Regions from separate parts of the Streptomyces sp. NPDC002104 genome, predicted to be linked through region 1. Evidence: riboswitches for the same ligand, from Rfam matches in the RefSeq annotation. Region 1 holds a riboswitch; each other region holds the start of a gene.

Evidence for each region. Region 1 has a riboswitch for cyclic di-AMP ahead of ACWCP2_RS09060 (M23 family metallopeptidase). Riboswitches for the same ligand answer to the same signal wherever they lie in the genome.
Region 2: it holds a riboswitch for cyclic di-AMP, as region 1 does, so the genes downstream of both, ACWCP2_RS04025 (M23 family metallopeptidase) here and ACWCP2_RS09060 (M23 family metallopeptidase) in region 1, are expected to answer to the same signal.
Region 3: it holds a riboswitch for cyclic di-AMP, as region 1 does, so the genes downstream of both, ACWCP2_RS25490 (transglycosylase family protein) here and ACWCP2_RS09060 (M23 family metallopeptidase) in region 1, are expected to answer to the same signal.

What each region holds. Positions count from the first base shown of each region.
Region 1 is NZ_JBSFDF010000007.1:133,286-142,748, forward strand. It holds gene ACWCP2_RS09045 (bifunctional acetate--CoA ligase family protein/GNAT family N-acetyltransferase) at 1-1,384, opposite strand, end outside; gene ACWCP2_RS09050 (HPr family phosphocarrier protein) at 1,570-1,851, shown strand; gene ACWCP2_RS09055 (GntR family transcriptional regulator) at 2,186-2,851, opposite strand; gene ACWCP2_RS09060 (M23 family metallopeptidase) at 3,033-3,827, opposite strand; cyclic di-AMP (ydaO/yuaA leader) riboswitch at 3,840-3,999, opposite strand; gene ACWCP2_RS09065 (M16 family metallopeptidase) at 4,267-5,634, opposite strand; gene ACWCP2_RS09070 (M16 family metallopeptidase) at 5,667-7,019, opposite strand; gene ACWCP2_RS09075 (DNA gyrase/topoisomerase IV subunit A) at 7,279-9,463, shown strand, end outside.
Region 2 is NZ_JBSFDF010000003.1:82,606-92,068, forward strand. It holds gene hpnH (adenosyl-hopene transferase HpnH) at 1-713, shown strand, start outside; gene ACWCP2_RS04015 (aspartate aminotransferase family protein) at 710-2,092, shown strand; gene ACWCP2_RS04020 (tyrosine-protein phosphatase) at 2,132-2,938, opposite strand; cyclic di-AMP (ydaO/yuaA leader) riboswitch at 3,254-3,449, shown strand; gene ACWCP2_RS04025 (M23 family metallopeptidase) at 3,454-4,491, shown strand; gene ACWCP2_RS04030 (winged helix DNA-binding domain-containing protein) at 4,569-5,726, shown strand; gene ACWCP2_RS04035 (molybdopterin-dependent oxidoreductase) at 6,069-6,662, shown strand; gene ACWCP2_RS04040 (hypothetical protein) at 6,809-7,153, shown strand; gene ACWCP2_RS04045 (TOBE domain-containing protein) at 7,154-7,570, opposite strand; gene ACWCP2_RS04050 (hypothetical protein) at 7,986-8,171, opposite strand; partial or broken gene ACWCP2_RS04055 (hypothetical protein) at 8,307-8,444, opposite strand; partial or broken gene ACWCP2_RS04060 (hypothetical protein) at 8,468-8,548, opposite strand; gene ACWCP2_RS04065 (sensor histidine kinase) at 8,938-9,463, shown strand, end outside.
Region 3 is NZ_JBSFDF010000033.1:61,218-70,680, reverse strand. It holds gene ACWCP2_RS25505 (globin domain-containing protein) at 1-916, opposite strand, end outside; gene ACWCP2_RS25500 (cytochrome P450 family protein) at 1,038-2,366, shown strand; gene ACWCP2_RS25495 (transglycosylase family protein) at 2,468-3,616, shown strand; cyclic di-AMP (ydaO/yuaA leader) riboswitch at 3,893-4,065, shown strand; gene ACWCP2_RS25490 (transglycosylase family protein) at 4,068-4,769, shown strand; gene eno (phosphopyruvate hydratase) at 5,091-6,377, shown strand; gene ACWCP2_RS25480 (FtsB family cell division protein) at 6,497-6,985, shown strand; gene ACWCP2_RS25475 (DUF501 domain-containing protein) at 7,026-7,583, shown strand; gene ACWCP2_RS25470 (Ppx/GppA phosphatase family protein) at 7,580-8,521, shown strand; gene ACWCP2_RS25465 (DNA polymerase III subunit beta family protein) at 8,622-9,463, opposite strand, start outside.

The DNA.
Region 1 (9,463 bases):
GCCGGGTGCCGGGGACCACGTGTCCGGCGGGGGTGCGCCTGCCTCCCCTGGCGACGACCACCGGCTTGACGGCGGCGGTGCGCCGGGCGAGGCGGGTGAACTTGCGCGGGTTGCCCAGGGTCTCCAGGTACATGAGCGCCACGTCCGTGGCCTCGTCGTCGTACCAGTACTGGAGGATGTCGTTGCCGGAGACGTCGGCCCGGTTCCCCGCGGACACGAAGGAGGACAGCCCCTCCCCGCGCCGCAGCAGCCCGGAGAGCAGCGCGATGCCGATCGCCCCGGACTGGGTGAACAGGCCGACCCTGCCCCGCGCGGGGGCCGGAGCGGGGGCCAGGGAGGCGTTCAGCTCCACCTCGGGGGCCGTGTTGATCACCCCGAAGGCGTTCGGTCCGATCAGCCGCATCCCGTACGAGCGCACCTGCCGGACCAGTTCGCGCTGGCGGGCCATGCCCTCGGGCCCGCTCTCCCCGTATCCCGCGGACAGGACCACGAGGCCCTGCACCCCGTGTTCGCCGCAGGCCGCGACCGCGTCGGGGACCCGGTCGGCCGGGACCGCGATGACGGCCAGATCGACGGGGGCGCCGACGGCGCCGAGCGTGGGGTAGGCGCGTACGCCGTCGAGCAGATCGCGGGTGACCGCCTCGTTGACCGCGTAGAGGTGGCCGTGGAAGCCGCTGTCGCGCAGGTTGCGCAGGGCCGCCGCGCCCACGCCCGCGAGGGAGCGGCTGACGCCGATCACCGCGACCGAGCCGGGGGACAGCAGGCGCTGGACGGAGCGGGCCTCGGCGCGCTGCTCGCGGGCGCGCTGGACGGCGAGGGATTCGGCGGTCGGTTCGAGGTCGAGCGTGAGGTGGACGGAGCCGTCCTCGAAGCTGCGCTTCTGCTGGTAGCCGGCGTCCGTGAACACCTTGATCATCTTGCCGTTCGCCGGCAGCACCTCGGCCGCGAAGCGGCGGATCCCGCGCTCGCGGGCCACCGCACCGATGTGTTCGAGCAGGGCGGAGGCGACCCCTCGTCCCTGGTGGGCGTCCTGGACGAGGAAGGCGACCTCGGCCTCGTCGGAGGGCCCGGTGGCCGAGCGGCCGTCGGCGCCGATCCGGTCGTAGCGGACGGTGGCGATGAACTCGCCGCCGATCGTCGCGGCGAGCCCGACCCGGTCCACGTAGTCGTGGTGCGTGAAGCGGTGCACGTCGCGGTCGGAGAGCCGGGGGTAGGGGGCGAAGAAGCGGTAGTACTTCGACTCGTCCGAGACCTGCTCGTAGAAGCTGACCAGCCGGCCCGCGTCGGCGGTGGTGATGGGCCGGATCCGGGCGGTCCCGCCGTCCCGAAGGACGACGTCGGCTTCCCAGTGGTCCGGGTACGAGGGGTCGGACTCGGTCGTCATGGGGTCACCTTAAGGCGCGAACGGTTCGATTGGCCTGGGCGCGGCGCATCGGGCAAGCTGGCTCGAATCAGGGCAAGCTGGGGTAGGTCGAACGGCGGGGAAACTCGGGCCGAAGGTCGGTTCGACCATTCCGGACGTCGTGAGAGACTGGTCTAGACAACCGTAAGAACCTGAAGGGCATCACCATGGCAGAGCGCCGCGTCAACGTCGGCTGGGCCGAGGGCCTGCACGCTCGTCCCGCCTCGATCTTCGTCCGTGCGACGACCGCTTCCGGCGTCCCGGTGACCATCGCGAAGGCCGGCGGCGACCCCGTCAACGCCGCCTCCATGCTGGCGGTTCTGGGCCTGGGCGCCCAGGGCGGCGAGGAGATCGTCCTGTCGTCCGACGCCGATGGCGCCGAGGCCGCGCTGGACCGCCTCGCGAAGCTGGTCGCCGAGGGTCTTGAGGAGCTCCCCGAGACCGTCTGACCCCTTCGGGTTCGACCCGCAGGACTTGCTGGACTTGCTGGACTTGCACGGCGAAGCCGGTGCCCCCGACCGATGAGGTCGAGGACACCGGCTTCGCTGCTTTCCGTACGCGTCGCCGTTCCGGCGCACGCCATGCCCGCCGGCCCGCGTCATGGCGGCCCGCATCATGGCGGCCCGAGCCATGGCAGCCCGAATTCCGGCGGCCGAATTCTGGTGACCGGATTCCGGTGACCGAATTCCGGCAGCGCAATAGGACCCGGAATTCAGGGCGCGGCACACCAGGCGCGGGCACGCATTACCGGCCCGGATATCGCCCCTTTGTATACGGCGTTTGTTAATGCGGAACGCTCGCCGTGTTTACGGCAGGTTGCAAAGTCCTCACGCGCATCCGGTGCGCCCCCGCCGCCCGGTCCACGTGGGCCGCGGTCAGCGCCCGGGCCCGCTCGGCGTCGCCCCGGGCCACCGCGTCCACGATCGCGCCGTGCTCCGCCCAGGACTCCACGGGCCGCACCGGGGCCTCCACCACGTACATCCAGGCCACCTTGTGGCGCATCTGGGTGAGCAGGGCGATGAGCCCGGGACTGCCCGAGGCCTGGGAGAGCGTCTCGTGGAACCAGCCGCCCAGGGAGCGCAGATCCTCCCCCTGGCCCCGCCTGGCCCGTTCCTGGCCCAGCCTGACCAGGCCGCGCAGGACCTTGAGGTGGGCCTCGCTGCGGCGCCGGGCCGCCCGGGCGGCCGCGAGGGGCTCCAGGAGCATCCGTACCTCCAGGAGGTCGACCGCCTCCTGCTCGGTCGGCTCGGCCACGCAGGCACCGGCGTGCCGGCGGGTGGTCACGAACCCCTCGGACTCCAGCGTGCGCAGCGCCTCGCGCACCGGGACGCGCGAGACCCCGTACCTGCGGGCCAGCACCTCCTCGGTCAGCCGGGAGCCGGGCCCGAACACCCCGGAGACGATGTCGTCGCGGATCGCTGTGCATACCGTGTGCGCGGGAATACGCAAGACCGGACCTCCGCCTTTTTCGTATGGCTGTGCGCGTTGCGACTCTATTGCAACACACGATAATTTCCGAGGACGGCCGGAAATACGAAACATTCACACACCGCGGGGCGCGAAACACGACGAAGGCCCCGGCTCTCAAAGAGCCGGGGCCTTCGTGGAAGACGTGCGGTGGGGCGAGCGGTCAGACGTTGACGCCGTGCGAGCGCAGGTACGTCAGCGGGTTGATGTCCGAACCGTAGTCGGCGCCGGTGCGGGCCTCGAAGTGCAGGTGCGGGCCGCTGGAGTTGCCGGTGGAGCCCGACAGGCCGATCTGCTGGCCCGGGGTGACCTGCTGGCCGACGCGGACGTTCAGCGAGGACATGTGCCCGTACTGGGTGTACGTGCCGTCGGCGTGCTTGATCACGACGTTGTTGCCGTAGGCGCCGCCCCAGCCCGCCTCGACCACGGTGCCCAGGCCGACCGCGTGCACGGAGGTGCCGGAGGAGGCGTGGAAGTCGATGCCGGTGTGGCTGCCGGAGGACCACATGCCGCCGCCCGCGTGGTACTGCGTGCTGACGTAGGAGCCGTCGATCGGCGAAACGAAGGTGTTGAGGCGCTTGCGCTCCTCTTCGCGGGCGGCGCGCTCGGCGGCCTCGCGCTCGGCCTTGGCCTGGGCTTCGGCCTTCGCCTTGGCCTCGGCGGCCCGCTGGCGGGCGTCGGCCTCGGCCTGCGCCTTGGCGGCGGCGGCCTCGGCGGCCCGCTGCTGGGACTGGGCCTGGGCCTCGACGTCACCGGCGAGCTCGTCGGCCACGACGATGGTGTTCAGGGCGCCGGTGTCCTCCACGGAGGGAGAGTGGTCCGCGGCGAACGCGGGGCCGGCCAGGGAGCCCACGACGCCGGTGGCGGCGAGGGCGGCTATGCCGGCGTAACCGGCGGTCTTACGGCTCATACGGCTCGAACCGCGGTGCTTGCCGGCGGCACTGCTGCCAAACGCCATGAAGGGGCTGATCCTTTCCTTCCCTCTCGCCTACCGGGTTAGCTGACGGGTTCGGAGCAGGAAGGTCTCCTACGGGCCCCCTCTTGCGAGGCGGTCCGATTCACCCCAGGGACACAAGTGGGTCCCCGGCTCCCCAGGCTCGCGCCTGACGGGGACTCGGCGATCGCTGCCCGGTGCCGCGGATGCGGCGGTTACGACTGACGGACAGCACGGCCGACGCTAGGCGGATCTTCAGGTAATCACCAAACAGACGCGCCCTTTTGTTGCGTACGCCACACCACATACGAGCAACCACGCCAGAAAAAGGACAAGAAACCCAAAAGGGGCTCCAGCGGACAAGCCGCCGGAGCCCCTTCCATGGCAAGCCAGTTGACGGCCCGCCGGAGACCACCGGCGATCACCGGAGGTCACGGGCGGTCAACTGGCGGTCAGGCGCCGATCAGTTGGCGACCACGGTCACTTCGCCGATCCCGAGGGCCCGTACCGGCTCCTCGATCACCGAGGCGTCCCCGACCAGGACCGTGACCAGACGGTCCACCGGGAAGGCGCTGACGACCGCCGAAGTGGCCTCCACCGTCCCGGTCTCGGCCAGCCGCGCGTACAACTGCGCCTGGTAGTCGTCCGGCAGCTCCTGCTCGACCTGGTCGGCGAGCGTGCCCGCCACGGAGGCGGCCGTCTCGAACTTCAGCGGGGCCACCCCCACCAAGTTCTGCACGGCCACGTCCCGTTCGGCGTCGGTCAGGCCGCCCTCCGCGAGGGTGCGCAGCACCGTCCAGAGGTCGTCCAGGGCCGGGCCGGTGTTCGGGGTGTCCACCGAGCCGCTGATGGCGAGCATCGAGGCGCCCTTGCCGTCGGCGGTGGAGCGCAGCACCTGGCCGAAGGCGCGCACGCCGTACGTGTACCCCTTCTCCTCGCGCAGCACCTTGTCCAGCCGGGAGGTGAGCGTGCCGCCCAGGCAGTACGTGCCGAGCACCTGGGGCGCCCAGACCCGGTCGTGGCGGTCCGCCCCGATGCGGCCGATCAGCAGCTGCGTCTGGACCGCGCCGGGCCGGTCGACGATGACCACGCGGCCCGTGTCGTCGGCGGTGATCGGCGGGACCGGGCGCGGGGCGGTGGTGTCACCGGTCCAGGCGCCCAGGGTGTCGGCCAGGACGGCGTCCAGGTCGATGCCGGTCAGGTCGCCGACGACCACCGCGGTGGCGGTCGCGGGGCGCACGTGGGCCTCGTAGAAGGCGCGTACGGCCGCGGAGTCGATGCGGGCGACCGTCTCCTCGGTTCCCTGACGGGGGCGGGACATCCGCAGGGAGGCCGGGAAGAGCTCCTTCGAGAGCTGCTTGGCGGCGCGGCGCTGCGGGTTGGCGCTCTCGTGCGGGATCTCGTCGAGCCGGTTGCGCACCAGGCGGTCGACCTCGGCGTCGTCGAAGGCCGGCGCGCGCAGTGCCTCGGCGACCAGCCCCAGCGCCTTGTGCAGGCGGGAGGCCGGGACCTCCAGGGAGACCCGCAGGCCGGGGTGGTCGGCGTGCGCGTCGAGGGTGGCGCCGCAGCGCTCCAGCTCGGCGGCGAACTCCTCGGCGGAGTGCTTGTCGGTGCCTTCGGACAGGGCGCGGACCATGATCGTGGCCACGCCGTCGAGGCCCTCGGGCTCCGCGTCGAGCGGGGCGGCGAGGTTGATCTCGACCGCGACCACCTGCTGGCCCGGGCGGTGGCAGCGCAGCAGGGTCAGGCCGTTGGCCAGTACCCCGCGCTCGGGGGCCGGGAAGGCCCACGGCTGCGGCTCGCCGGCCTCGGGGCGCGGGTGGAAGGTCATCGTGACGGCTGCGGTGTCGGCTGCGGTGTCGCTCACTGCTCCGCCCCCTCGTTCTGGTCGGTCTCGTCGATTTCGTCCGCCGCGTCGGCTTCGAGCGGCTCGTAGACCAGCACCGCGCGGTTGTCCGGGCGCAGTCGGGCCGCGGCCACGGCCTGCACTTCCTCGGCGGTGATGTCGAGGACGCGCTGGACCGCGGTCAGCGCCAGCTGCGGGTCGCCGAACAGCACCGCGAAGCGGCACAGTTCGTCGGCGCGGCCGGCCACCGTGCTCAGCCGGTCCAGCCACTCGCGCTCCAGCTGGGCCTGCGCGCGCTCCATCTCCTCGGCCGTCGGGCCCTCGGCGGCGAACCGCGCGAGCTCCTCGTCCACGGCCGCCTCGATGGCGGGCACCTCGACCCCGCTGGAGGTCTTGACGTCCAGCCAGCCCAGCGAGGGCGCGCCGGCGAGGCGCAGCATGCCGAATCCGGCGGCGACGGCGCTCTGGTCGCGGCGCACCAGCCGGTTGTGCAGGCGGGAGGACTCGCCGCTGCCCAGGACGGTCAGCGCCACGTCGGCGGCGTCGCACTCGCGGGTGCCGTCGTGCGGGAGGCGGTAGGCCGCCATCAGCGCGCGGGCCGGGACCTCCTCGACGATCTCCTCGCGGAGCTGGCCGCCCATGATCTCGGGCAGCGAGCCGTCGCGCGGCGGCTGCTTGCCGTCGTGGCCGGGGATGGTGCCGAAGTACTTCTCGACCCAGGCGAGGGTCTTCTCGGGGTCGATGTCGCCGACGACCGAGAGCACCGCGTTGTTGGGCGCGTAGTACGTACGGAAGAACGCGCGCGCGTCCTCCAGGGACGCGGCGTCCAGATCGGCCATGGACCCGATCGGGGTGTGGTGGTACGGGTGGCCCTCCGGGTAGGCCAGGGCCGTCAGCTTCTCGAAGGCCGTGCCGTACGGGACGTTGTCGTACCGCTGGCGGCGCTCGTTCTTGACGACGTCGCGCTGGTTCTCCATGGACTCGTCGTCCAGGGCGGCCAGCAGCGAGCCCATCCGGTCCGCCTCCAGCCACAGCGCGAGCTCCAGCTGGTGGGTCGGCATCGTCTCGAAGTAGTTGGTGCGCTCGAAGCTGGTGGTCCCGTTGAGGGAGCCGCCGGCTCCCTGGACCAGTTCGAAGTGGCCGTTGCCGGAGACGTTCTTCGAGCCCTGGAACATCAGGTGCTCGAAGAGGTGAGCCAGGCCCGTACGTCCCTTGACTTCGTGGCGCGAGCCGACGTCGTACCAGAGGCAGACCGCGGCGACCGGAGTCAGGTGGTCCTCGGACAGCACCACGCGCAGGCCGTTGGCCAGCCGGTGCTCGGTCGCTGTGAGGCCGCCGGAGCCTGCGTGAGCTGTGGCCGTGTGACCCATGGGCATGTGGTCCCTTCGATCGCGATGCAGAGATTCCTGTCAGACCTGCCACTGTATGCAAGCGTGTCGGCAGGCGGAGAAGTTCCCGGCCCAGTCCTGGGTCGGAGTCGGCGTTGTCGGTGCCTCGGGCCACAATGGTCCGCGTCACCCCTGTCCGAAACCGTCCGCCCGCACGACCCAGCCCCGTCCCAGTCCAGTCCCCGCCCCACCCCGTGAGAGCTCAGCTCATCCCGATTCTTGGTTAAGGAGCCGCGCAGCGATGGCCCGCCGCAGCACGAAGACCCCGCCGCCGGAGGATTTCGAGGAGAAGATCCTCGACATCGACGTCGTCGACGAAATGCAGGGCTCCTTCCTCGAGTACGCGTACTCGGTGATCTACTCCCGCGCCCTGCCCGACGCCCGCGACGGCATGAAGCCGGTGCACCGGCGCATCGTCTACCAGATGAACGAGATGGGCCTGCGCCCCGACCGCGGCTACGTCAAGTGCGCCCGTGTCGTCGGCGAGGTCATGGGCAAGCTGCACCCGCACGGCGACGCGTCGATCTACGACGCCCTCGTGCGCATGGCGCAGCCCTTCTCCATGCGGCTCCCGCTGGTCGACGGCCACGGCAACTTCGGCTCGCTCGGCAACGACGACCCGCCGGCCGCGATGCGGTACACCGAGTCGAAGATGGCCGACGCCGCCTCGCTGATGACGGACGGGATCGACGAGGACACCGTCGACTTCGCCGCGAACTACGACGGCCAGGAGCGCGAACCGGTCGTCCTGCCGGCGGCGTACCCGAACCTGCTGGTCAACGGCGCGTCCGGCATCGCCGTGGGCATGGCCACCAACATGGCCCCGCACAACCTCGGCGAGGTCATCGCGGCCGCCCGCCACCTGATCCGCTACCCGGAGGCGGACCTGGACGCGCTGATGCGCTTCGTACCGGGTCCCGACCTGCCCACCGGCGGCCGGATCGTGGGCCTCTCGGGCATCAAGGACGCCTACGAGAACGGCCGCGGCACCTTCAAGATCCGCGCCACGGTGGCCCTGGAGGACGTGACCCCGCGCCGCAAGGGCCTGGTCGTCACCGAACTGCCCTTCACGGTCGGCCCCGAGAAGGTCATCGCGAAGATCAAGGACCTGGTCGGCTCGAAGAAGCTCCAGGGCATCGCGGACGTCAAGGACCTCACGGACCGGTCCCACGGCCTGCGCCTGGTCATCGAGATCAAGAACGGCTTCCACCCCGAGGCCGTGCTGGAACAGCTGTACAAGCTGACGCCGATGGAGGAGACCTTCGGCATCAACAACGTCGCGCTGGTCGACGGGCAGCCGCTGACGCTGGGCCTCAAGGAGCTGCTGGAGGTCTACCTCGACCACCGCTTCGAGGTCGTGCGCCGGCGCAGCGAGTTCCGCCGCGGCAAGCGGCGGAGCCGCCTGCACCTCGTCGAGGGCCTGCTCGTGGCGCTGCTCGACATCGACGAGGTCATCCGGATCATCCGGGACAGCGACAACTCCGCGCAGGCCAAGGAGCGCCTGATGGAGCGCTTCTCGCTGAGCGAGATCCAGACCCAGTACATCCTGGACACCCCGCTGCGCCGGCTCACCCGCTTCGACCGGATCGAGCTGGAGTCCGAGCGGGACCGGCTGACCGGCGAGATCGACGAGCTGACCGGGATCCTCGACTCCGACAGCGAGCTGCGCAAGCTGGTCTCGGCGGAACTGGCCGCGGTGTCGAAGAAGTTCGGCACGGAGCGCCGTACGGTGCTGCTGGAGTCGGCGGGCACGGCCGTCGCGGCGGTCCCGCTGGAGGTCGAGGACACCCCCTGCCGGGTGCTGCTGTCCTCCACCGGGCTGCTGGCCCGTACGCCGAACGCCGACCCGCTTCCCGAGGAGGAGGGCGGCGCACGCGCCAAGCACGACCTGATCGTCTCGCAGGTCGCGGCGACCGCGCGGGCGGAGGTCGGCGTGGTCACCTCGTACGGCCGGCTCCTGCGGCTGTCGGTGATCGACCTGCCGCAGCTGCCCGACACCCACGCCGCGCCGAACCTGGCGGGCGGCGCCCCGGTCACGGAGTTCCTCTCCGCGCTGGAGGCGGACGAGAAGGTCGTCTGCCTGACCTCGCTGGACGAGTCGGGGCAGGGCCTGGCGCTCGGCACCGAGCAGGGCGTGGTCAAGCGGGTCGTGCCGGACTATCCGGCGAACAAGGACGAGCTGGAGGTCATCACCCTCAAGGACGGTGACCGGATCATCGGGGCGGTCGAGCTGCGCACGGGCGAGGAGGACCTCGTCTTCATCACCGACGACGCCCAGCTGCTGCGCTACCCGGCCGGCCAGGTCCGCCCGCAGGGCCGCCCGGCGGGCGGCATGGCGGGCATCAAGCTCGCGGACGGCGCCAAGGTGATCCACTTCTCGGCGGTGGACCCGGCGCGCGAGGCGGTGGTGTTCACCGTCGCGGGCT
Region 2 (9,463 bases), on a different contig from region 1:
ACGCCATGCTGCTCCGCAAGAAGATCGAGAAGTTCACGCCCTCCCCGTACTTCGCCTTCGCCGTGCACATCGACGGACTGCGCGAGCGCCACGACGAGTCGGTCGCGAAGGAAGGCGTCTTCGACGAGGCGGTCGCGGCCATCAAGGAGGCGAAGAAGCGCGGATTCCGCGTCACGACCAACTCCACCTTCTTCAACACCGACACCCCGCAGACCATCATCGAGGTCCTCAACTACCTCAATGACGACCTCCAGGTGGACGAGATGATGATCTCGCCGGCCTACGCCTACGAAAAGGCCCCCGACCAGGAGCACTTCCTCGGCGTCGAACAGACCCGCGAACTCTTCAAGAAGGCTTTCGCCGGGGGCAACCGGCGCCGCTGGCGGCTCAACCACTCCCCGCTCTTCCTCGACTTCCTGGAAGGCAAAGCCGATTTCCCCTGCACCGCCTGGGCCATTCCGAATTACTCGCTCTTCGGCTGGCAGCGCCCCTGCTATCTGATGAGCGACGGGTACGTTCCCTCGTACCGGGAACTCATCGAGGAGACCGACTGGAGCAAGTACGGCCGAGGGAAGGACCCGCGCTGCGCGAACTGCATGGCGCACTGCGGGTACGAGCCGACGGCCGTCCTGGCCACCATGGGTTCGCTGAAGGAGTCGCTGCGGGCGGTCCGCGAGACCGTGGGGGGCGGGAGCAGGGACACGTCGGCATGACCGGCTTCGATCTCGGCGCCCTGCTCGCCGAACGGGGTGGCGAGCGGTACGAACTGCACGCCCGCCACCTCAACCACCAGCTGCCCCGCATGCTGCACACCATCGGCTTCGACAAGGTGTACGTGCGGGCCGAGGGGGCCCACTTCTGGGATGCCGAGGGCAACGACTACCTCGACATGCTGGCCGGCTTCGGGGTGATGGGCCTGGGCCGCCACCACCCGGTGGTCAGGAAGGCCCTGCACGACGTGCTGGACGCCCAGCTCGCCGACCTCACCCGCTTCGACTGCCAGCCGCTGCCCGGGCTGCTGGCCGAGAAGCTGCTCTCCCACAGTCCGCACCTGGACCGGGTCTTCTTCGGCAACAGCGGCACGGAGGCGGTGGAGACCGCCCTGAAGTTCGCCCGGTACGCCACCGGGCGGGCCAGGGTCCTCTACTGCGACCACGCCTTCCACGGGCTCACCACGGGCTCGCTCTCGGTCAACGGCGAGGCCGGCTTCCGCGAGGGCTTCGGGCCGCTGCTGCCGGACACCGTGATCCCGCTCGGGGACCTGGCCGCGCTGGAGCGGGAGCTGAAGAAGGGGGACGTGGCGGCCCTCGTCGTGGAACCCATTCAGGGCAAGGGGGTGCTCGCCGCCCCGCCCGGCTTCCTGTTCGCCGCGCAGGAGGCGCTGCACCGGCGGGGGGCGCTGCTGATCGCGGACGAGGTGCAGACCGGCCTCGGCCGGACCGGCGACTTCTACGCCTACCAGCACGAGCCCGGGGTCGAACCGGACCTGGTCTGCGTGGCCAAGGCCCTCTCCGGCGGCTACGTGCCCGTCGGCGCGACCCTGGGCAAGGACTGGATCTTCAGACGCGTCTACTCCTCCATGGACCGGGTGCTCGTCCACTCCGCCAGCTTCGGCTCCAACGCGCAGGCGATGGCGGCCGGACTCGCGGTCCTGTCCGTGATGGAGGACGAGCGGGTGGTGGCCCGTGCCCGCGCGACGGGCGACCTGCTGCGCGGGCGGCTCGCCGCGCTCGTGGACGAGTACGAACTCCTCCACGAGGTACGGGGCCGCGGGCTGATGATCGGCATCGAGTTCGGCCGGCCGTCCTCGCTGGGCCTGCGGAGCCGCTGGACCATGCTGCAGGCGGCGCGCAAGGGGCTGTTCGCGCAGATGGTCGTGGTGCCGCTGCTGCAGAAGCACCGGATCCTCACGCAGGTCTCAGGGGACCACCTGGAGGTGATCAAGCTGATCCCGCCGCTGATCGTGGACGAGGCGGACGTCGACCGGTTCGTCGGCGCCTTCCGCGCGGTCATGGACGAGGCCCACGGGGGCGGCGGCCTGATGTGGGACTTCGGCCGGACACTGGTGAAGCAGGCCGTCGCCAACCGCTGAACCGGCGGTGCGGCGGGCGACGGCCCACTGCGCGGGACGTCAGTCCAGCAGCCGGTCGCGGAGCCTGCCGAGGGTCTCGGGCGCGAGCCCGAGGCCCTCGGCGAGGTAACGCTCCACGCCGCCCCACTCCTCGTCGATGGCGTCGAAGGCCGTGGTCAGATACGCGGCGCGGGCGTCGAAGAGCGGGGCGAGCAGCTCCATCACCTCGGGCGCGCGGGCCTCGGGCGCATCGCTGCCCCGGCGGACCCGGTAGCGGTTGTGCGGGGCGTTCGACTCCAGGTAGTCCGCGACGATCGCCTCCCGCTCCACGCCCAGCGCGAGCAGGGTGACCGCGATCGACAGGCCGGCCCGGTCCTTCCCGGCCGCGCAGTGCATGAGGGCCGGGACGCTGTTCTCGGCGAGCGCGTGCACCACCCGGCTGTGCTCGGCGGTACGGGTGCGGATCATGGACCGGTACGAACGGTTCATCCGCGCCGCGGCCCTGCCCTCGCCCAGGAGCTCGCGGAGCTGCGCCAGGTCCCCGTTGCGGACCATCTTCCAGAACTCGCTGCCGTCGGCCGGATCCGACAGCGGAATGTTGACGTTGAGCACCCCGGGCAGCTCCACGTCCGGACCCTCCAGCGCGTGGTCGGCTCCGTTGCGGAAGTCGAAGACGGTGTGCAGTCCGAGCGACCCGAGGAATTCCGCGTCGCTTTCGGTGGCATGCGCCAGATGTCCGCTTCGAAACAGTCGTCCCGACTTGACCCTTCGGCCGTCCGTGGTCGGCAGTCCGCCCACGTCGCGGAAGTTGCGCACTCCGGTCAGCGCCTGCTCCTCGTGCGGACTCTGGGGTATCGGCTGGGTCACCGGGCTCCTCCGTGGGATCGTCGTTGAGGGTGTCCGAATTACGCTACTTCCGGGCAACTTGCCATAGCGAGGGGCGAGATCGGACACGCCCCCGTGAGCCAGATCATACGGTGACGTTGAGTGCCTGATCACGAATGGCGAATTGCCTTGCTGGGGCGGTTGTTGAAGATGCGGAATGGACGCAGGGTGACCGGAATTCCGGCGGCCCGTCATCTTCAAGATTCTGTTGGGGAATTCATGACTTGTTCCGCGCGGCCGGACTCGATTACGTTCGCGATCGATCCGGACGGACCGCCTAATCCTGCCGCCGACCGGAAACCGCACCCGACTATTCACGCGCGCGGCAGGAGCGGGGGAACCAGGTAGGCCGCTGTCCCGGATCTCCGGTCGAGATCTTCACGACGGGACAGCTCGGGGTGAAGCCGTCCACGTGCCGTTCACCGGCACCGGGACGGCCGGACATCTCCAGTCCGAACCCGACAGCTCACCTCGCAGGCGTCGGAGAGGAATTCGCCATGCACGCAACGGGTAAGCACCGCCGTCCCAAGTCCCGCTCGATATCCCGCGGGTTCGCCGCCGCGGGCACCGGTGGCGCCGCCCTCGCGCTTCCGCTGCTCGGCGCCACCGGCGCCCACGCCGCGGGCGTCCCGGCCGCGGCTCCCGCAGCCGCTCCGGTCCAGGCCCCCCAGGTGGCCGCCGCGCAGGTGCCCGCCGCGCTCCAGGCCGCGCCGGCCACCGCGCAGAGCGCCCCCACCGTCTACACCGTCGTGCCGGGCGACTACCTCTCCAAGATCGCCGAGCGCCGGCACCTCACCGGTGGCTGGCAACAGCTCTACGCGGACAACCGCGAAGCCGTCGGCAGCGACCCGTCGCTGATCCACCCGGGTCTGGAGCTCACGCTCGGCGGCGCGAAGGGTGCGGCTCCGGCCGCGGCCGCCGAGTCCGCGCCGGCCGCAACGCCGAAGCCGGCCAAGAAGTCCGCTTCGCTTGATTCCTCCGCTTCCGGTGATTCGTCGGGCTCGTCCGACTCGGGCTCCTCCGACTCGGGCTCCTCCGACTCGGGTTCGTCCGACGGGGCCGACGCGCCCGCCGCCCCCGCGGCGCGTGCGCCCAAGGCACCCGCCGGGCAGCAGGGCGGTGCCACGTCCACCGGCTTCGTCGCCCCGGTCGGCGGCGGCACCTCCACCGCGTACAAGACCGCCGGCTCCATGTGGTCCAGCGGCTACCACACCGGTGTCGACTTCTCCGCGAGCACGGGCACCACCGTCAAGGCCGTCGGCCCCGGCACCGTGGTCTCCGCCGGCTGGGGCGGGGCGTACGGCAACGAGGTCGTCGTCCGGCACGCCGACGGCAAGTACAGCCAGTACGCGCACCTTTCCCAGCTCTCCGTCTCGTCCGGCCAGAGCGTCACCGCCGGACAGACCCTCGGCCTCTCCGGTGCCACCGGCAACGTGACCGGCCCGCACCTCCACTTCGAGATCCGCACCGGGCCCTCGTACGGCTCGGACATCGACCCGCTGGCCTACCTGCGCTCGAAGGGCGTCAGCATCTGAGTCCGAGGCGCTGTCGGAGGTGCCGGTTAGGCTGCGGCATCCGACAGCGGCCTCCAGCAGGATGGGACGGGCGGGGCATGAAGGTCAGCGCAGGGGAGCTCAACCGCTCCACCCTCGCACGGCAGTTGCTGCTGCGGCGCGAGGCGATGGGCGTCGGTGACGCGGTCCGCCGGGTCGTCGCCCTGCAGGCGCAGCACGCGGCCTCGCCCTACCTCGCGCTGTGGAACAGGCTCGCCCGGTTCGACCCGAAGGACCTCGACGCCGCCTTCACGGGGCGCGAGGTCCTCAAGTCGACGCTGATGCGGCTGACCCTGCATGCCGTGCACGCGCAGGACTACCCGTCCTTCCGGGAGGCCGTGCAGCCGTCCGTACGGGCCGCCCGGCTCGGGACCCGCTTCACGGACTCCGGGCTGACGGCCGAGGACGCCGACGTCCTCGTACCGGAGCTGCTGGACTTCGCCGACCGGCCCCGTACGACCGCGGAGTGCGAGGCCTGGCTCGGACACCGGCTGGGCGCCGCGCCGCGGCCCGGAGCGTGGTGGGGGCTGCGCCAGTACGCACCGCTGCTGCACGCGCCCACCGCCGCGCCGTGGTCCTTCGGGGAACGCCCGTCGTACGTCGCACCCCCGAGCCGGCCGCGCACCGTACCGGCGGACCCGGAGGCTTCGCGGGAGTCCCTGGAGGCGCTGGTCCTGCGCTACCTGGAGGGGTTCGGGCCGGCGACGGCGGCGGACGTCGCGCAGTTCTCCCTGGTCCAGCGGACCAGGGTGCGCGAGGCGCTGCGCGCGCTGGAGCTCTCCGGACGGCTGGACCGGCTGACGGGGCCGCAGGGCGAGGAGCTGTTCGACGTCCAGGGCGCACCGCGTCCGGAGGAGGACACGCCAGCGCCGCCCCGGCTGATGGCCATGTGGGACAGCGTGCTGCTGGCCTACGCGGACCGGAGCCGCATCGTTCCGCCCGCGTACCGCAGGCTCGTCGCGCGGATGAACGGAGACACGCTGGCGACCCTGCTGGTCGACGGCCACGTCGCCGGCGTGTGGCGGCCGTCCGCCGCCGACGGCGGCGCGATCGAGGCCACCGCCTTCCACCCCCTTCCGGACCAGGTCTGGGAGGAACTCACCGGCGAGGCCCGGGCGCTGAAGGCCTTCCTGGCCGACCGCGAACCGGAGGTCTACCGGCGGTACAGCCACTGGTGGACCACACTCCCGAGCGCCGAGACCCGGCTGCTCGTCTGATCCGTGGGGCCGGGGCCGGAGGGGGCCCCGGCCCCTTGGTCCAGCCGCAGGAGGCCTGGGCCCCCTGCGGGCCGAACACCGCGATCGGCGCGCAGGGGGGTCCTCCATCGGCGGTCCCGCGGCGAGGAGCCGCTCTCCGCCCGGGACCGATACGTGCCAGTCAACCAAGAGGCACCCCGCTGGGGCGACTGGAGCAGGACACGGAATTCGGCCAGCGCGGCCGACACAAGTCCGGTCAATCATCCAAGAGGTAAAGCTGCGATAATGGCTCGCATCTGCGAGGCGTAGGGCCAGGTGGACCCGCTGATGCCGGTTCGCGTGGCGCGGGAACGGAAGTGTGTGATGCGGGGCGAACCCCTCCCTCCGGGGCAGCGTGTGGCCAAGGGCTGGCCGGTCTCCCACTACGGTCCGGTACCCAAGTTCCGGGCCGAGCGCTGGAACCTCCAGGTCTTCGGGGCCACCGCCACCGGACGGACGTACGCGTGGACCTTCGAGGAGATCGCGGCCATGCCCGCCGTGACGCTCGCGGCCGATCTGCACTGCGCCTCGGGTACGACGACCCTCGGGCACGAGTTCTTCGGAGTGCCGTCGTCCGTGCTGCTGGAACTGGCGCCGCCGGCTCCCGGGGTCACCCATGTCATGGCCTGGGCGGAGTACGGCTACAGCGCGAACCTGCGCCTCTCGGACTTCGCCTCCGGCCGGACCCTCATGGCCACCCATCACGACGGCGAGCCGCTCACCGCCGAGCACGGATTCCCGCTGCGGCTGGTCGTCCCCCACCTCTACGGCTACAAGGGCCCGAAGTGGCTGCGGGCGATCGAGTACATGACCCAGGATCGGCGCGGCTTCTGGGAGGAGCGCGGCTTCCACAACATCGCCGACCCGTGGACGGGGCGGCGCCACGCGTACCAGGAGGACGAGGGCGACGGCGCGTAGGCCGTGGAACCTTCTGGAAGTAGTGGGCAGATGCCGCTCGTTGGGCATCTCTCCCCGCATGGGCGAGCCGAGGCGAGGTCGCGGTCCTGCTGCTCGCCGGCTGCGGCGACAACACACCGGAGAAGGCGAGCGGTTCGCCGTACACCGTGAACCTCGCCTCGCTGCGCGGACTGCCGCAGAAGCCCGTGACCGTTGAGTGCGCCAGCGCCAAGGGGCAGCAGAAACGCACCTATCGGGGCGTCCTGCTCCACGACGTCCTCAAGGACGCCCAGCCCCGCTTCGACGCGTCGAAGAAGAACGGCCGGCTGCGCCGCCGCATCGTCGCGGCGACCGGCGGCGGCGACCACCGCGCGCGGACGGTACCCCGGACGCCGGGCTGCTGTGGACGGGTGACACCCGCGGCGAACTCACGCCGCCGGCCCGGCCGGTCCGGTACGTCCGAGGGCCCCGCACCCATCGGTGCGGGGCCCTCGGACGCGGCGCGGGGGTGATCAGGCGGAGAGGGAGATCTCGGTCGACTTGATCAGGGCGACGACGGAGGTGCCGACGGCGAGGCCGAGGGCCTCGACGGCGTCCTTGGTGATGGCGGCGGTCAGCTCGCCACCCTCGACGGAGACCTTGACGGAGCCCATGGCGCCACCGGTCGCGACGTCGGTGACGGTGCCCGCGATCTGGTTGCGGATGGAGATGCCCTCGACCGGACCGGTCGCGAGGGAGACCTCGGTGGACTTGACGAGCGCCTTGACGGCGGTGCCCTCGGCGAAGCCGAGGTCCTTCACGGCGTCGGTGGTGATCGCGGCGGTGATGTCCTGACCGCCAGCCAGGCGGACCTTCACCGTGGACATGGCCTCGCCGGCCGTGACGGAGGTGATGGTGCCGGGGATCTGGTTGCGGATGCTCAGGCTCATGAAAGTAACGCCTCACTCTGCTCGGTGGGGAAAGCGACCTGACGGCCGCCACATTGATCACGCTAGCCGCAGGAATCCCGCGCTGCTCGCAGGCCGTCTCATCCGCCAGGCGAATGGCGTGTGCGGCCTGGCATTTTCACCCCGGCCTAACGTCCTGACAATTGGGGACGTCCGCCCTCACTTGTTCGGGGGCCTTCGGCTCGCCCCGGCGCATCCGCGTCTGATATGCAAAGGCGAGGTCACGCTGCACATGCTGGCTTTATCGCCCTGGCGTATCGCAGATGCGGCGCTGCATCGTGGATCGGGTCGCCGTCGTCGGCAGCCGCCTGCGCTTTCCCCCGGAATTGATGACCACGTGGTCGACCCGCTGGAACCGCAGAGGGTTGTGGGGATTCCTTGCCGATCCGGATTCCGTTCAGCGCGGGGGCGTCGTGAGGGCGGGCAGCTGCCGGTCGGTGAGCCGTTCGGCCTCCCAGAGGTCGCGGTACGGCCCCGGGCGGGAGACGAGCTGGTCGTGGTGGCCGCGGTCGACGATGCGGCCCTGGTCCATGACCAGTACCTCGTCGAAGGCGGCGAGCGGGGCCAGGCGGTGGGTGACCACGACGGTGGTGCGTGCTGCCCGGGCTCGGACGATGTCGCCGACGAGGAGGTCCGCGTGTGCGGGGTCGAGGGCTTCGGCCGGTTCGTCGAGGAGGAGGGTGGCCGGGTCGGCGAGCAGGGTGCGGGTGAGGAGGACGCGTTGGCGCTGGCCGCCGGAGAGCCGTTCGCCGCCTTCGCCGACGCGGGTGTCCCGGCCCTCGGGCAGGTTCGCGGCCCATGCGGTGAGCCCGCAGAGCTCGCCGGCGGCGTCCAGCCCGCCCGCGTCTGAAGGCAGGCCACCAGCGTGACCAGTCCCAGGGTCAGGGCCACGAAGAGGAAGTGCGTGCCCGCCGTCAGGGCGAACTGCCAGCGGGCGAAGTCGAGGGTTGCGGGGTCCATGCGTCCACTCTGTTTCCTCCGAACGCGCAGATCGTCGTACCCGGGTCGGAACCGGAATGGCCTCCCGAGGCGTAACGGCCCCCGGCCGTACTACTTGAGCGGCCATCCGGGACGGGAGGGCGCCCCGCTGCGGCGGGAAGCGGAGGGGGACCGAGCCGCATCGGGCGACCGGATCGGGCCGGACCGGGCCGGATCGGGCCGGACCGGATCGGGAGTCGATGGCTCCCTGGGGAGTAACGCGGAATCAGTCGTGAGTCCGATATACGGCGCCCTCCCGGCCCGGAGGATTGAGGTACCGGTGCACCGAGCCCCCGTCGGTGCACCGGTACCGAGCGATGCCCCCGGCTCGGCGGTCCGTGCCCCGGGCCGCCCTGGCCGAGGATCAGAACGTGGAGAACCCCCTGCGCATGAGCCTCACCGAGCGGGTCACCGCTGCCGGCCGCCAGGACCCCGCCGCCCCGCATGCCGCCCGCCGCGACGCGGTGCTGGCCCTCGCCCTCCTGGTGCCGTCCGCGGGAATCGCCGTACTCGAACACGACGGGAAGCCCCTCGACGCGGTCGGGTGGGTGCTGCTGGTGCTGGGTACGGCCACCGTCGCGTTCCGCAGGGCCCACACCATGCCCGCGCTGGTGGCCATGGTGGTGTTCATCGGGGCCTACCACGCCCTGGGCTACCACCACGTGGCCCCGACCCTCGGCTCGATGACCCTGCTCTACACGGTCGCCGTCACCGGCACGCCCCGAAGAGCCCTGATCACCGGGGCCGTCGTCATCGCGGGGACGGTCGGCGCGAACTGGATCTCCGACGCGGGGGGAGCCCTGGCCACCCTGCGGGTCTCCGGATGGATCGCGGCCGTGGTCATGGCCGGCGTCCACGTACGGGCCCACCGCCGGCGAGCCGAACGGGCCGAGCGCA
Region 3 (9,463 bases), on a different contig from region 1:
CGGGCGTGATGTAGGTGACGCTCAGCCAGCCGAGGGAGTCCCCGTACGCGTCGATCAGCGGGCGGTCGTAGAGGTGCGCGGCGTCCCGCGCGACCACGAAGAGCCGCACGTCCTGATCGGGAGGGTGTTCCGCCAGGTCCTCCAGCATCGCGCGGACCGGGGCCCAGCCGGTGCCGGCGGCTATGAAGCTGACCGGGCGGTCCTCGCGGCGGAAGGTCATCTGCCCGCCGGCCGCGCCCAGCCGCAGCACGTCCCCGGGCCGGGTCTCACGGATCAGGGCGGTGCTGAGGCGGCCGCCCTCGATCCGGCTGACGTGCAGGTCGAGCGTGCCGTCGGCGCGGGGCGCGTTGCCCAGGGAGTACGTGCGCCAGGTCGTCGGCACCCGGTCGCTGCTCACGCTCGCGTACTGCCCGGGGAGATGGGGGAAGTGCGCGTGCGGGCGGAGGGTCAGGACGCCGATGTCCTCCCCGTACAGCAGGTGGCGTACGACTTCCGCGTCCCACCAGGGCGGGTCCTCGCTGGCGGCGGCTCCGGCCATCATCGCGTCGGCGATCACCTGATACGCCTCCGACCAGGCCTTTTCCGCCTGGGGGTGCCAGGCGGACCCGGAGGCCTCGGCGAGCGCGGCGATGAGGCTGGTGCCCACGGCCGCGTAGTGCTCGGGCCCCGCCAGGAACTTGCGGTGGTCGCGGCCGAGGTCGCGCAGATAGGGGACGAGCGTCTCGTTCTCCAGGTGGGCGATCACATGGGTGAGCGCGGCGAAGAGGCGGTCCCGCTGTCTTTCCATGTCTTCGAGGGAGGCCGGGAAGAGATCACGGACTCCGGGGTTGTGCCAGAAGAGGTGGGAGTAGAAGAACTTGACCGCGTGCTCGGCCCGTCTCTCCACCACCGCGAAGCTGCTTTTCAAGATCCTCACATCCACAAAACCGAAAGTAGGAACGCCGGGGAACGTGAGGTCAAGCCATGGCCGATCTGCGGACAGCCGCGATAAATAGTTCATATGGGGTGACGGGCGGTGGGCGGGATACGGTCTGCGGGTGCACGAGCAGACCCCCGCAGCCCCCGAAGAGCCCACCGCCACCCCGTCGCCGACCCTGTTCGACTGGGAGTTCGCGACCGACCCCTACCCGGCGTACGCCTGGCTGCGCGAGCACGCCCCCGTGCACCGCACCACGCTCCCCAGCGGGGTCGAGGCCTGGCTCGTCACCCGGTACGCCGACGCCCGCCAGGCCCTCGCCGACCAGCGGCTGAGCAAGAACCCGGCCCACCACGAGGGCTCCGCGCACGCCAAGGGCCGCACCGGGATCCCGGGGGAGCGCAAGGCGGAGCTGATGACCCATCTCCTCAACATCGACCCGCCGGACCACACCCGGCTGCGCCGCCTGGTGTCGAAGGCGTTCACCCCGCGCAGGGTCGCCGAGTTCACCCCGAGGGTGCAGGAGCTGACCGATCACCTGATCGATCAGTTCTGCGAGAGGGGCGAGGCCGACCTCATCCACGAGTTCGCCTTCCCGCTCCCCATCTACGCCATCTGCGAGATGCTCGGCGTACCGCGGGAGGACCAGGACGACTTCCGCGACTGGGCGGGCATGATGATCCGGCACGGCGGCGGCCCGCGCGGCGGGGTGGCCCGGTCCGTGAAGCAGATGCGCACCTATCTCGGCGAGCTCATCCACCGCAAGCGCGACGACCTCGGCGACGACCTGATCTCCGATCTGATCCGGGCCAGCGACCACGGTGACCACCTGACGGAGGCCGAGGCCACCGCGATGGCCTTCATCCTCTTGTTCGCGGGGTTCGAGACCACGGTCAATCTCATCGGCAACGGGGTCCACTCCCTCTTCATGAACCCGGAGCAGCGCGAGCGCCTCCAGCTCTCCCTCGCCGCCGGCGAGAGCGGACTGCTGGAGACCGGCGTGGAGGAGCTGCTGCGCTACGACGGCCCCGTGGAGCTGGCCACCTGGCGGTTCGCCACCGAGCCCTTCGAGCTCGGCGGCCAGGACATCGCGGCCGGGGATCCGGTGCTGGTGGTCCTGGCGGCCGCCGACCGGGATCCCGAACGGTTCGCCGACCCGGACACCCTGGACCTCTCCCGGAGCGACAACCAGCACCTCGGATACGGGCACGGCATCCACTACTGCCTGGGCGCCCCGCTCGCCCGGCTCGAAGGGCAGACCGCGCTCGCGACGCTGCTGACGCGGCTGCCCGATCTGGAGCTGGCCGTGGATCCCGGGGAGCTGCGGTGGCGTGGTGGGCTCATCATGCGGGGGCTGCGGACGCTGCCGGTCCGCTTCAGCGTCGAATCAGCCGGTCAAATCACCATGAACCGGCCTGACCGAAAGTCAGTTGACGGCCCAAACTTGTGACAGGCGTTCGAAGGCCGCTAGGTTCTGCCGTTACCCCGCCGTTATGCGAAAGGTGCAGCCTCATGCGTTCCGGGAACGGCCGCCACAGACGCCCCCGACAAGTGCCCGCACTTGTCGTCACCGCCGGAGTCACCGGCACCGCGCTCGCCCTGCCGCTGCTCGCGGCCACCGGCGCGAGCGCGGCGGAGACCTCCACATGGGACAAGGTCGCCGAGTGCGAGAGCGGCGGCACGTGGAGTGCCAACTTCGGCGGCGGAGCCTATGGCGGGCTGCAGTTCAGCCAGGAGGAGTGGAAGAACGCCGGCGGGCTCGCCTTCGCCGAGCGCGCCGACCTGGCCAGCCGCTCCCAGCAGATAGCCGTGGCCGAACGGGTGCTGGCCTCCCAGGGGCCCCAGGCGTGGCCGCTGTGCGCGGTGCCGGCCGGCCTGACGCAGGACGCGCCCGCCGCCGCGGTGGACCCGGGCCTGCCCAGCGGTTCCGGATCCCTCACCCCGGCCCCGTCCCGCCCGGACGACGCCGTGCCCCACACCGGCTCGGGCAAGCCGTCCACGGACTTCGGGGCGCCCACGCCCAAGGTCCCGGCTCCCGAGGCCCCGTCGGCCTCGACGCAGCCCGACTATCCGGTCGGCGTGCCCGGCGAACTGCCCGTCATGCCGGGGCCGGACCTGGAGACGCCGCCTCCGGGACTCCCGGGCGATCCGACGGCTCCCACGAGTCCGGCGGACCCGACCGCCCCGGTGGCCCCGGTCACCCCCGTGGACCCGACCGTCCCGGCGGACCCGACCGTTCCGGTGGGACCCACCACGCCGCCGTCCACGGATCCGACCGCGCCGGTGGGCCCGACGAACCCGGTGTCCCCGTCCCCGTCGGACCCGACGAACCCGGCGAACCCGGCCAACCCGGGGAACTCCGCGAACCCGGCAAACCCCCTCAACCCGGTTGATCCCACGGCCCCGACGGCTCCGGCCGCACCCGGCGCGTCCACCGCCCCGGGCGCCACGGCGACCCCCGGCGCGACCGAGGGCGGCGGCAAGCACCGCGGCCCGGCCGCGGTCGAGACGGCCGCCGCGTCCGCTCCCGCGCCGGAGGTGACGTACACCGTGAAGGCGGGCGACAGCCTCATCGAGATCGCGGACGCCAACGGAGTGAAGGGTGGCTGGAAGGGTCTCTACGCGGCCAACGAGCAGGTCATCGGCGGAGACGCGGACCTGATCAAGCCCGGCCAGAACCTGGATCTAACGCACGAATAGGGGCACTTGCGGCGCCCGGAACCAGCTGATTGTCCGTTTTCTGTAAGTGAGACATGTGTCTCTTCAGGTCAACTGGCGTGTCCGGCCCGGAGCGTTCCGCAAACCCCGCCCTCACCTGCGCAAACGTCCCTCCGGGGAGCGCAAGTAGGCACCGTTTCCCCCCGATGTTGCTCGTTGAACATCGGGGGGAGACCTGTCTACCTTCTGAATCGCTCGCCACCGCGGGCTCCTTCGACCGCATCGCCGAATCCTGCCGGCGGACGGAGGGAACACTCGTCGCGTAAAGCGCCGAAGGCAGGAGCGGGGGAACCAAGGTAGGCGCCGGTGGCGGCCGTTGAGAGACGGTCACCTCAGCCGGCTAGGGGTTAAGCCAAGCGCTAGGTCGCTCGGCCGGGCACTCACTCGCCCGAACCCGACAGCTCACCTCGTAGGCGTCGGTGAGGAGAACTCCATGCTGCTTTCGGGCAAGGGCAAGCACCGTCGCGGCTCCAAGGCCGTCCGCATCGTCACGCTCGCCGGTGTCGCCGGTGTCGCCGTGGCGGCTCCGCTGATGGCCGCGGGCACCGCTTCCGCCGCGACCGCCGGCGAGTGGGACCGCGTCGCCGCGTGCGAGTCCGGTGGCAACTGGTCCATCAACACGGGCAACGGCTTCTACGGCGGCCTGCAGTTCACGTCCTCCACCTGGGCCGCGTACGGCGGCAAGGCGTACGCCGCGCAGGCCAACCAGGCCTCCAAGTCGCAGCAGATATCCATCGCCGAGAAGGTCCTCAAGGGCCAGGGCAAGGGCGCCTGGCCGTCCTGCGGCGTCGGCCTGTCGAGCTCCTCCTACAACGGCGGCTCGGGGCAGAGCACCCCCTCCAAGCCGAAGACGCAGCCGAAGCCGGCCGCGAAGCCGAAGACCGAGGCTCCGAAGAAGCAGACCAAGCGCGTCGAGGCTCCGACCACGCGCTCCGAGCGTCCGGCCGCCGCGCCGAAGGCTCAGGCCCCCAAGACGGGCAACGGCTCCTACGAGGTCAAGTCCGGCGACACGCTGGGCGCGATCGCCGACGCGAACCACGTGTCCGGTGGCTGGGAGAAGCTCTTCGAGCTCAACAAGGAAATCGTGCCGGACGCCAACCTGATCTACCCGGGCCAGAAGCTGAACCTCAGCTGAAACCCGTAGGAACGCTTGCCGCCGCTTCGGCGACGCGCAGTAGTTCCGCCGCGTAGCTCCACCACGCAGTTCCACCGCCCGGCGCGCAACCCCCTTCGCGCCGGGCGGTGCTGTGTGCGGGTGCCTCCGGCCTGACGGGGCCTCCGGAACGCCGGTGATCAAGGGCCCTATGTCCTGTAAGAGGGGCATTCAGGCCCTTTTTCGTCCCAGGACCCGGGCGGTCGGCTGGCCGAGTGCCCGTTGGCGGTTAGGCTCTAAGCGGCAAGGCCATCCCACGGCCTGACATGCCACCGCACACCCAGCGTCACATCCCAGAAGGAGATGCTCGTGCCGTCCATCGACGTCGTCGTAGCCCGGGAAATCCTGGACTCCCGAGGCAACCCCACGGTCGAGGTCGAGGTGGGCCTCGACGATGGCAGCACCGGCCGTGCTGCAGTCCCGTCCGGCGCCTCCACCGGAGCGTTCGAAGCCGTAGAGCTCCGTGACGGTGACCCCAACCGCTACATGGGCAAGGGCGTCGAGAAGGCCGTCCTCGCCGTCATCGAGCAGCTCGGCCCGGAGCTCGTCGGCTACGACGCCACCGAGCAGCGCCTGATCGACCAGGCGATGATCGACCTGGACGCCACCGAGAACAAGGGCTCCCTCGGCGCCAACGCCATCCTCGGTGTCTCCCTCGCCGTCGCGCACGCCGCGTCCGAGGCCTCCGACCTCCCGCTGTTCCGCTACCTCGGCGGCCCGAACGCGCACCTGCTGCCCGTTCCGATGATGAACATCCTGAACGGTGGGTCGCACGCCGACTCCAACGTCGACATCCAGGAGTTCATGATCGCCCCGATCGGCGCGGAGTCCTTCTCCGAGGCGCTGCGCTGGGGTGCCGAGGTCTACCACACCCTGAAGAAGGTCCTGCACACCAAGGGCCTCTCCACCGGTCTGGGCGACGAGGGCGGCTTCGCCCCGAACCTCGAGTCGAACCGCGCCGCGCTGGACCTCATCGTCGAGGCCATCAAGCAGGCCGGCTACGTCCCGGGCAAGGACATCGCGCTCGCGCTCGACGTCGCCGCGTCCGAGTTCTACAAGGACGGCAAGTACGAGTTCGAGGGCCAGTCCCGCTCGGCCGCCGAGATGACCGAGTACTACGAGGAGCTCGTCTCCGCGTTCCCGCTCGTGTCCATCGAGGACCCGCTGTACGAAGACGACTGGGCGGGCTGGAAGGTCCTCACCGACAAGCTGGGCTCCAAGGTCCAGATCGTCGGCGACGACCTCTTCGTCACCAACCCCGAGCGTCTCGCCCGCGGCATCGAAGAGGGCTCGGCGAACGCCCTGCTCGTCAAGGTGAACCAGATCGGTTCGCTGACCGAGACCCTGGACGCCGTCGAGATGGCCCAGCGCAACGGCTTCAAGTGCATGATGTCGCACCGCTCCGGCGAGACCGAGGACGTCACCATCGCCGACCTCGCGGTCGCCGTGAACTGCGGCCAGATCAAGACCGGCGCCCCGGCCCGCTCGGACCGCGTCGCCAAGTACAACCAGCTGCTGCGCATCGAGGAGATCCTCGACGACGCCGCGGTGTACGCCGGCCGCAGCGCCTTCCCGCGCTTCAAGGGCTGAACACCCTGATCGGTCGCTGATCGGTCCTCGGGGGCGCAAGCCTCCCTACGTCCCCGCACTCGGTCCCGTACCGTGTGCGGGGACGTAGTGCGTCGTGCGCATATAGGGGAGGCGGATCAATGGCCGGGAACCGGGACCGGTTCGCCACGTTCTCGACCGCGACCAGGCTCAAGCAGCTCGGTGAGCGGACCGCGGCACACGTGTACCGCTCGCAGTCCCGCCGGCAGGTCCGCCGCAGCCGGCTCACCGGCCGGGCCGCCCTGCTCGTGCTCGTCCTCTGTACCCTGGTCGTCGCCCTCGCGTATCCGATGCGCCAGTACGTGTCCCAGCGCTCGGAGATCGCCAAGCAGCAGAAGGAGGCCGTCTCCGCGCGGGACCGGCTGGAACGGCTGCGCGACGAGAAGGCCCGCTGGCAGGACAACGCGTACGCCGAGCAGCAGGCGCGCAAGCACCTGCACTTCGTCCGGCCGGGTGAGGTCAGCTACATCATGACCGACCCCGGAGCAGCCGCGGGAGAGCAGCGCCGCGGCGGACAGGCCGCCACCGACCGGCCCTGGTACTCCAACGTCTGGGACGGCGTCGACAAGGCCGACCGCCCGGGCGACTGAGTCCCACCCATCCACGAGAACGAAAAGACTTCCTCCAGGCATGCAGACGCCCCCGCCCCAGACCGACCGGACCGAGCCGACCGCCGCCGACATCGAGGCGTTCGAACAGCAGCTCGGCCGCCCCCCGCGCGGGCTCCGAGCCATCGCGCACCGCTGCCCCTGCGGGCAGCCGGACGTGGTGGAGACCGCCCCGCGGCTCCCCGACGGCACCCCCTTCCCGACGCTGTACTACCTGACCTGCCCGCGGGCCGCCGGTGCGATCGGCACGCTGGAGGCCAACGGCGTGATGAAGGAGATGCAGGCCCGCCTCGCGGTGGACCCGGAGCTGGCCGCGGCCTACCGGGCCGCGCACGAGGACTACATCACCCGCCGCGACGCCATCGAGGTGCTCCAGGGCTTCCCGAGCGCCGGCGGCATGCCGGACCGGGTGAAGTGCCTGCACGTGCTGGTCGGCCACGCCCTGGCCGCGGGCCCGGGCGTGAACCCGTTCGGCGACGAGGCCCTGGCGATGCTGCCCGAGTGGTGGGCCAAGGGCGCCTGCGTCACGCCGTGCGGCGAGCGGAAGGCCGACGAGAATGCCCCGGAGGCGGGCGCGTGACCCGGGTGGCGGCCGTCGACTGCGGTACGAACTCCATCCGGCTCCTCGTCGCGGACCTCGACCGTGCCACCGGTGAGCTGACCGACCTGGACCGCCGGATGACCGTCGTCCGGCTCGGCCAGGGCGTCGACAGGACCGGCCGGCTGGCCCCGGAGGCGCTGGAGCGCACCTTCGCGGCCTGCCGCGAGTACGCGGCGGTCATCAAGGAGCTCGGCGCGGAGCGGGTGCGCTTCGTGGCGACCTCGGCCTCCCGGGACGCGGAGAACCGCGACGAGTTCGTCCGGGGGGTCCTGGACATCCTGGGCGTCGAGCCCGAGGTGATCAGCGGGGACCAGGAGGCCGAGTTCTCCTTCACCGGCGCCACCGGCGAGCTGGCCGGCCGCACCGATCTGGAGCGTCCCTTCCTGGTGGTGGACATCGGCGGCGGCTCCACGGAGTTCGTGGTCGGCACCGAGCACGTCGGGGCGGCCCGCTCCGTCGACGTGGGCTGCGTCCGGATGACCGAGCGTCACCTGACGGTGGACGGGGTCGTCACCGACCCGCCGACCGCGGAGCAGATCGCCGCGATACGGGCCGACATCGAGGCGGCCCTGGACCTGGCCTCCGAGACGGTTCCGCTGGCCGAGGCGCGCACCCTGGTGGGCCTGGCCGGCTCGGTGACCACGGTCGCCGCGATCGCGCTGGGCCTGGAGGCGTACGACTCCGCGCGCATCCACCACTCCCGGATCCCGTACGGGACGGTCCGCGAGGTCAGCGAGCGCATGCTGACGCTGACGCACGCCGAGCGCGCGGCCATCCCGGTGATGCACCCGGGCCGGGTCGACGTGATCGGCGCGGGCGCCCTGGTCCTGCTGGCGATCATGGAGCGCGTCGGCGCCTCGGAGGTCGTGGTCTCGGAGCACGACATCCTCGACGGCATCGCCTGGTCCATCGCCTGACGGCGGACCCGAACGCACACCACGGTGCCCCCGGCGCATCCCGCCGGGGGCACCGTCACGTCCGGGCGGCACCCGTCCGGGCGGCCACCCGTCCGGGCGGCTACCCGTCCAGCCGGACCGGCATCAGGAGCGAGTACGTCTCCTCGTCGTCGGGGCGGCGGATCACCGCGGGGGCCTTCGGGGCGCCGAGTTCCAGGATCAGCCGGTCGCGGCCGGCGGCGGCGAGGGCCTCCAGCAGGAACGCGCGGTTGAGGCCGACGTCGGCCGGGTCGTCGGCGCCGTCGTCGGCGAGGGACACCGCGCCGTCGGCGGTCGGCCTCAGGACGCTGACGTCGCCGGTCGCCCCGTCCTCCTCGCGTTCGGCCGGGCGGACGGGGCCGGTTTCCAGGGCCGCGCGGAAGGCCGGTACGTCGACCAGGGCCCGGCGCCCCGCGGGAAGGGTGACGAGGCGGCGGTAGTCGGGGAACTCGTGGCCCAGGCAGCGGCCGGCCGCCTGGCGCTCCGCCGTCCGCGTCTCCAGGGTCACGCGGTCGCCGTCGACGGTGAGCAGGACGGGGCCGTCCTCGCTCAGCAGCGCCCGCATCGCGTCCACGAGCGGGGCGGGTACGAGCAGCTGGAGGCGGGGTCCGGTGTGCCCGGCGGCCCCGGCGCGGGAGACGGCCAGGCGGTACCGGTCGGTGGCCACGACGCGCAGCGCCCCGCCCTCGATGTCGAAGAGGACGCCGCCGAGGACCGGCAGCTCGGGATCGGAGCCGACGGCGAACCGCACCGCGTCCAGCGCGGCGGCCAGCTCCGGCCCGGACAGGGTGAGCCGGGCCGTGGGGGCGGGGGTGGTGGGGGTGGGGGTGGCCGGGGAAAGGGGCGTGCTCAAAGGGTGCTCCCTGCGGTCGAGTAGGGCGTGGATCGCGGAGAGCTCGCCGCGCGCATCGGACAGGCCCTGCT